DNA from 2 places in the Paenarthrobacter ilicis genome. Region 1 is predicted to be linked to the other one. Evidence: predicted binding sites of a transcription regulator. Region 1 holds the regulator's gene; the other holds the start of a gene.
What was found. Region 1 encodes HrcA, which represses chaperone genes, less so after heat shock. Its sites were predicted from a motif close to TTNGCACTCGNNNNNNNCGAGTGCNAA; they were not measured.

Region 2: the regulator HrcA is predicted to act here: its motif matches at 1,345-1,371, upstream of JOE60_RS12645 (FmdB family zinc ribbon protein).

Annotation. Positions count from the first base shown of each region.
Region 1 is NZ_JAFBCD010000001.1:2,144,105-2,147,891, forward strand. It holds gene JOE60_RS09750 (16S rRNA (uracil(1498)-N(3))-methyltransferase) at 1-286, opposite strand, end outside; gene dnaJ (molecular chaperone DnaJ) at 289-1,416, opposite strand; gene hrcA (heat-inducible transcriptional repressor HrcA) at 1,466-2,473, opposite strand; gene JOE60_RS09765 (DUF3097 domain-containing protein) at 2,646-3,497, shown strand; gene JOE60_RS09770 (DUF4870 domain-containing protein) at 3,614-3,787, shown strand, end outside.
Region 2 is NZ_JAFBCD010000001.1:2,767,764-2,771,550, reverse strand. It holds gene JOE60_RS12655 (DUF4011 domain-containing protein) at 1-204, shown strand, start outside; gene JOE60_RS12650 (RcpC/CpaB family pilus assembly protein) at 219-869, opposite strand; gene JOE60_RS12645 (FmdB family zinc ribbon protein) at 1,019-1,285, opposite strand; gene JOE60_RS12640 (5-formyltetrahydrofolate cyclo-ligase) at 1,439-2,044, opposite strand; gene galU (UTP--glucose-1-phosphate uridylyltransferase GalU) at 2,172-3,077, shown strand; gene JOE60_RS12630 (GNAT family N-acetyltransferase) at 3,100-3,726, shown strand.

The sequences.
Region 1 (3,787 bases):
CATCACGGTCGCCTTTGGCGAGGGCTTGGACAAGGACCAGCCGCACGGGGGGCTGGTCCTCGAAACCAACGCTGGCGGCAGTAACCGCCAAGGTGCCGGAGCCGACGTCGGCCACCACACCCGTGAGCCTGCCTCCGGCGCCGTCGGCAATATCCACCGGCTCACCGACGGCCAGGCGCTTGACGGTGACCGCATGGCGGGCCTCCGGCCCGTCGAGAACGAACACTGCACCAGGCTCAAGGCCGTCGAGGCTGCCAGGCGGGGCGAAGAAAACTGGGTTGCTCACCGCTACAGGTTACCGAGCCTGTCCCGCAGTTTCGCAAACATGCCGCCGCTGGCAACAAGCTTTCCCTCGGTGAACTGCTCACCGCGCAACTTGGCCAGTTGCTGGAGCAGCTCCTCCTGGGCGGCGTCCAGCTTGCTGGGCGTCTCCACGTGCAGGTGCACTTTAAGGTCTCCGCGGCCGTAGCCCCGGAGGTGCGTCACACCGAGCCCACGCAGGGTGATGACTTCACCTGACTGCGTGCCTGATTTGACGTCAATGCCCTGGGCGCCGTCGAAAGTATCCAGCTGCAGTTCTGTTCCCAGCGCGGCTGCCGTCATGGGCACGCTCAGCGTGGCATGCAGATCGTCACCTTCACGCATGAACATGGAATCGTTGTTAACGCGGATCTCAACGTAAAGGTCGCCTGCAGGACCACCGGCAGGACCGGCTTCGCCCTGGCCTGACAACTGGATGCGCGTGCCGGTGGCAACGCCCGCGGGAACCTTGATGGTCAGTGAACGACGACTGCGGATGCGTCCCTGGCCGCTGCATTCGTTACAGGGGTCCTTGATCACAGTGCCGAAGCCTTCACAGGAACCACAAGGAGCGGTGGTCATGACCTGTCCCAGGATGGAACGCACGGCACGCTGGACCTGGCCGCTGCCACCGCAGATGTCACAGCGTTCGGGATGCGTTCCCGGGCGGCAGCAGCTGCCGTCACAGGTGGGGCACACCACGGCAGTGTCCACTTCGAGCTTCTTGTTGACGCCGAAGACGGCATCCTTGAGGTCGATGCGGACGCTGATCAGCGCATCCTGGCCGCGGCGTACCCGCGAGGCCGGTGCCCCCTGGCCACCGCCGCCGCCGAAGAAGGTGTCGAAAATGTCCTGGAATGCGAAGCCCTGACCTGCGTAGCCGCCTCCGAAACCATTCTCGGTTCCGTTTTCGTTGCCTGTGGCGTCGTACACCCGGCGTTTCTGGGGGTCCGACAATACCTCGTAGGCATGTGTGACGGCCTTGAATTGCTCGGCAACATCCTCGCCGGGATTGACATCCGGGTGGAGCTTGCGCGCCAACTTGCGGTACGCCTTTTTGATCTCTTCCCCGGTGGCTTCCGGCGAGACTCCCAAAACGTCATAGTGGCTGCTCAAAGTCGGTATCTCTTCCTTGTTGTACTGCGGATAATTTTCAGGCCGGGATCTAGCCGCCCAGAATGCGGGACAGGTAGCGGGCAACAGCGCGCACCGCGGCCATGGTGGTGGGATAGTCCATGCGGGTGGGACCCAGAATGCCTACCTTCGCACCGGATCCATAGCCCGTAGCCACTACCGAAGCCTCGGCCAACCCGTCGTACGGATTCTCCCGGCCAATGCTCACTGTCACGCCTCGAGGGTCATCGCCCATATCGGACAACAACCGAAGCATGACTACTTGTTCCTCAAGTGCTTCAAGAACCGGCCCAATGCTCAACGGGAAATCCACGTTGGACCTGGCCAGGTTGGCCGTTCCGGCCATCAAAATTCTTTCTTCCCGGCTGTTGTCGCTCAGTGACTGGAGGCCATTGGCCAGGGTTTGCGCCAAGCCTCGAAGCTCGGGTTTGCACAAGGCCACAACAGAGGGCAGAACCTGCGGCAAAAGGTCCAGCTGGGTTCCCGCGATGCTCCCGAGGAAACGCGACCTCAGCATCATCAGGGCTTCATTGGCCACTTCGCTGCCGGCGTCGATGACTTTCTGGCCAACGCTGCCGGTATCGGCGATCAGGACCAACAGGACTTGCCGAGGGGCCAGCAGTACGAATTCGACATGGCGGACCACGGCACGGCTGGCTTGCGGATACTGCACGACGGCGACTTGGTTGGTCAGTTGCGACAGCAGCCTGACGGTCCGCTCCAGTACGTCATCCAGGTCATCCGGGCCTTCCAGCAATGAGTGGATGGCGCGTCGTTCGGCGGCCGACAGTGGCTTCACTTGGGAAATGCGGTCCACGAAGAGGCGATAACCCTTGTCCGTGGGAATCCGACCGGCGCTGGTGTGGGGCGCGGCGATGAGGCCTTCCTCTTCCAGCACGGCCATGTCATTCCGGATGGTGGCGCTTGAAACACCAAGGTGGTGGCGCTCCACGAGGGCCTTGGATCCAACAGGCTCCCGGGAATGAACGTAGTCCTCAACAATGGCACGCAGTACTTCCAACTTGCGCGGCTCACTCATCGATCCACCTCCTGACAAACTGCCGTGGGCCATCCGGCCCATCGCTGCGGGACCGCGGCTGGATCCCAGGTCTTAGCACTCAACATGCCCAAGTGCTAACAGTCTATTATGGGCCACCCTCGTTGCTAGCATTGAAACCGCCCACATTCAGCCAGCAGAAAGAGGAAGCATTTTGGCTTTCAATGACTGGGGTCCCCGGGATCTGACCGCCCCTGCCAAGCAACAGCTTCCCGAAGTGCCGGTCCAGCGGGGGATGGTCCTGGAAGACGTCCAATCAGGCTGGGTGGGCGAAGTCACCCGGGTGGAGAAAACCGGGGGCATGCACATCGTCAGCCTGGAGGATCGCCGGGGCAAGTCCAAGTCATTCCAGCTGGGCTTCGGGTTCCTCCTGGAGGGCCAGGCCATCCGGCTGATGCCTCCCGCGCCGCGGACCGCCGCGTCCGCTACGACGCCGGGACGGACCGCCTCGGGGTCCGTCAGGGTCCACGGGCAGCGCGCCCAGGTGGCAAAGGCCAGCCGCGTCTGGGTGGAAGGCAAACACGATGCCGAGCTCGTGGAGAAGGTGTGGGGTGATGACCTTCGCGTGGAGGGCATCGTGGTGGAACCCCTGCACGGCGTGGATGACCTCAAGTCGGCCATCGCGGAATTCAACCCCGGCCCCAGCAGGCGCTTGGGAATCCTGGTGGACCACCTTGTCCCGGGTTCCAAGGAATCGCGAATCGCCGCAGATGCCATGACCTACCCCGGAGCGGCAGGCAACGTCCTCATTGTGGGCCACCCCTACGTGGATGTGTGGCAGGCCATCAAACCCAAGGTCCTGGGCATCGAGCAGTGGCCAACGGTTCCCCGCGGAGTCGACTGGAAGACCGGGATTTTGCGCGCCTTCGGGTGGCCACACGAGACCGCAGAGGACATCGGTCTGGGCTGGCAGCGGCTGCTTGGCGCGGTACGCAGCTATGCGGACCTGGAAGCATCACTGTTGGGGCGCGTTGAGGAAGTCATCGATTTCCTCACCGCCCCCTGACGCCCATTTCCAAGGTCCAACCGGCGAACCACCGGGGAGTGGTCCGGCGCTGTGCCCTTATGCCGGTATTCTGGGACAGCAATACAGCAGCATCTTTACAGCAAAAGGAAGACACCGTGGCAGAGAACGCTCCTGAAGAACCGGGCAGCGCCGCAGGGCGGCCCCAGTACCATGGCGCACCTGCCAACGCCCTGCCGCTGACTGCAAGCGAGGACCGGCAATGGGCAACCCTGGCCCACTTTGGCGGCATTCTCGGGTGCCTGCCGTCCCTGCTGATCTACTTGATTTTC
Region 2 (3,787 bases), 620 kb from region 1:
GAAACTGCCGGCGCTCCGTCCGGTGAGCTCCGGGAGGGCAGTGAACAGGCCGGCGAGGAGTCCGCAGCGCCCGCCGTCAAGCCTGCTACCGGCGGAATCCTGCCTACAAAAGCCGCGGAAGATGATCCCCACAGATGGGGAGACGAAGCCGGCTACGATCACGAAGAATGGCTGAAGGAGCAGAAGCCCCCACACTGGGGCTGACATTCCCGACTCCATCAGGGGTTGACCAGCACAAAGAAAAGCTTGCCTTGCGTTGACGCGCCGGCAAGCTTTTCTGCTTGCTCGGCGTCTGCCGCTACCACCATGAGACCGTCCATTTCGGTGGTGCCCAGCCACTCGCCGGGTTTTCCGCCCTGGGCCGAGGTCCAGAGCACCGGGACAGAGGCCGCGAGCACTTGGCTGCTGCGGGATTCATCGTAGGAGCCGGCTGCGGTGAGGACCACCGTTACCAGTTGACCGGGGGAGAGCAGCTGAATGGAAGCGGGATCCGCCATGCGGAGGGGCACTGCTGAACTTCCAAGCGGTGCTCCGGTCAACAGCCCGGGCCCCAGCAAGTCTGCCTCAGTGGGGATCTGCCCTCGGCCCAAGGGCGATGAGAGTTGCCGACCCTCAAGATCGCTGACTGCTTTGATGGCGCCGTTAAGCTCCAGCTGGGCAGGGAGCACGGTGTCGGTGAAATCCGAAGCCGTGAGGGTGGCGCCGCTGGGGAGGTCACGCGCTGCAGTGAGCACCGCCATGCGTACTCCCTGATCAGGGGTCAACTGTTGAACGGCAATCCCGGCGGCCAGGCACAGCAAGAGAGCCACGGCCAGCCGTCGGTTACGGGCCAGCCACCTCACGGGGTGGCGTCCCGGAGTCCGAAACATAGGGCGGGCAGCAGGAGGGCGGCGGCGGTTGGTAATTGGTGTTCGTGGCATGGCGCCACGTTATCCAGGCGTCAGTGCACGGCGACAGAACCAGGCTTGGCTATGTGGAAAACGGCCCGGGTGTGGAAATGGCGCGGTTTGGGAAGGTCCTAGCTGGCGGCCGGTGCCGAAGCAGCAGCGGGTGCAGGAGTCGAGGCTGCGGGAGCTGCAGGGGCAGCGGAAACAGTGCTGCCCTTGGCATCGCGCGAATCAGTGCGGTAGAAACCCGAGCCCTTGAAAACAACGCCAACGCTGTTGAACTTCTTACGAAGCGAACCCTGGCATTCTGGGCACTCCGTCAGGGAGCTGTCAGAAAAGGACTGGACGATATCAAAGGCGTGGTCACAGTCTTTGCAGGCGTATGCGTAAGTGGGCACTGAATTCCTCCTTCAGGACAAGGTTCAGGTCCTGAAAACTTCGCCGATGAGTCTTCGGGTTAGCAGTCGCAGGGCCTGAGTGCCAATTCTATCATCCGGCGTCCCCTCACCTTGAGGGCACCTCGCTGGGTCATAACGCCCCGGACCGTGTGCCTATTCCACGTCCCCCAAGGTCCTCAGCCCTGAGGGCGTCAATATCTCGCGCACCGGCCTGTCGAAGGGTTCGGCGGGAATCGAACCCGAAGGCAACACGTCGTCGTCGTACACCACGGCGATGGTCGGGGGACGTTGGCCGGAAGCGTCGAGACCTTCCAGCATCCGGTCGTAGTAGCCGCCACCTTGCCCGATCCGGTTCCCGTCCTGGTCCACCGCCGTCGCCGGCATGAAAATACCGGCAGCTGCGGCCACCGCAGCGCTGCTGTGCCGGTCACCCTCCGGTTCGTCAATGGGGGCATATGCGGACCGGACGAAGTGCGTGGCGGGAGTCCAGTAAACCCAACTCAGCTGACAGCCGGGTTCGCAGACCGGCAGGAGGACCTGGTGGCCCGCCTCGTGGAGCGCGTGGATCAGGGGCAAGGTGGGCGGTTCGACGCCGACTCCCACGTAGACGGCAAACGCAGCCTTCTCATCGGCTGAAATCCTCTCTGCCCATGACATTCCGTGCCCGGCGATCGCCTTTCCAGCCGCTGCCAACGCCTCCGGGGAAATGGTTTTGCGGTGCCTGCGGCGGAAGCTGCGGATGTCTTCTTTGCTTTCCATGCCTCTCCGATCCTCGAATCCGCCGGACGTCGGTGAACCTGTCTACGCTGACTTGCGTCAACCGAAAGTACTACCGGCACGGCGAGGGGTTTAGTCGTTGCTGTGTACCTTCCGTTACATTAGTCCCGTGACTCTCGATAACAATGCTGTCCGTAAGGCCGTCATCCCCGCAGCGGGTCTCGGTACCAGGTTCCTCCCTGCAACAAAGGCGATGCCGAAGGAAATGCTGCCCGTCGTTGACAAGCCGGCGATCCAGTACGTCGTCGAAGAAGCAGTCAAGGTTGGCTTGCACGATGTCCTGATGATCACGGGCCGCAGCAAGCGTGCCTTGGAAGACCACTTTGACAGGGTGCCGGCGCTTGAAGCCACGCTCGCCGAAAAGGGTGACACCGCCAAGCTTGAGGCCATTCAGTCTGCCACCAACCTGGGCGACATCCACTATGTCCGTCAGGGCGACGCCAACGGCCTTGGCCACGCGGTCCTTCGCGCAAAGCAGCACGTTGGACGGGAACCCTTTGCCGTTCTCCTGGGCGATGACCTGATCGATCCCAAGGATGACCTCCTCAGCGAGATGATTGCCGTCCAGCAGAAGACCGGCGGATCGGTTGTTGCACTCATCGAGGTTGAGCCCTCGAAGATCAGCGCGTATGGCTGCGCCGATGTTGAGGACGAAGGCGATGAGGGTTACGTCCGCATCAAGCAGTTGGTGGAGAAGCCTTCCCCTGAGGAAGCTCCCTCCAACCTTGCTGTCATTGGCCGCTACGTCCTGCACCCCGCTGTGTTCGATGTCCTGGAAAAGACCGGTCCTGGCCGCGGTGGAGAGATCCAATTGACCGATGCCCTCGAAGTTCTTGCTGCAGGTGAAGGCGAAGGATATGGCGTCTACGGCGTAGTCTTCCGCGGCCGCCGCTTCGACACCGGTGACAAGCTCAGCTACCTCAAGGCCTGCATCGAGCTTGCGTGCGAACGCGAGGATCTGGGCCCGGAACTGCGCGAGTGGCTGCCCAACTTCACCGCAGCGCTTCCCAAGTAACCAAGTAACCAAGTAGCGCGGCATGTACGGCTCAGCGATCTGGCCGGTAACCCTGGAAAGCGGAGACCTGCTGCTCAGGCCTATCCGCTACCGCGACAAGCGGGAGTGGTCCGAGGTCCGTTCGCGTAACAGCCAGTGGCTTGCGCCGTGGGAGGCGTCCAACCCAGCCCCGGGTGGGCGCCTTCCAAGCTATCGCCAGATGGTGGCCTCGCTGAATGTTCAAGCCAGGCAGGCTACGGCATTGCCTTTTTTGATTGTTGAGCGCACCCCCGGGTTCCGGGAACCCCGGATTGTGGGCCAGTTGACAGTGTCATCAATTGTGTGGGGCTCAGCCATGATGGCCACGCTCGGTTACTGGGTGGACAAGGACAGGGCGGGCCACGGCATCGCGCCAACGGCTGTTGCCATGGCCACCGATCACTGTTTCAGGGTCCTTGGGCTGCATAGGATGGAAATCAATATCCGGCCGGAAAATGCGCCCAGCCTCAGGGTTGTTGAGAAGCTCGGATTCCGCGATGAAGGGTATCGGGAACGGTACCTCCACATCAACGGGGACTGGGCTGACCACAGGACCTTCGCACTGACGTCCGATGAAGTTCCGGAGGGACTGCTCCGCCGCTGGCTGAGTGGACAAAAGGGCAGGTCATAACGCCTTTTTGATCCTTATGTGGATCATTTGAGGACTCGCCCACGACACACCGGCCGCAATG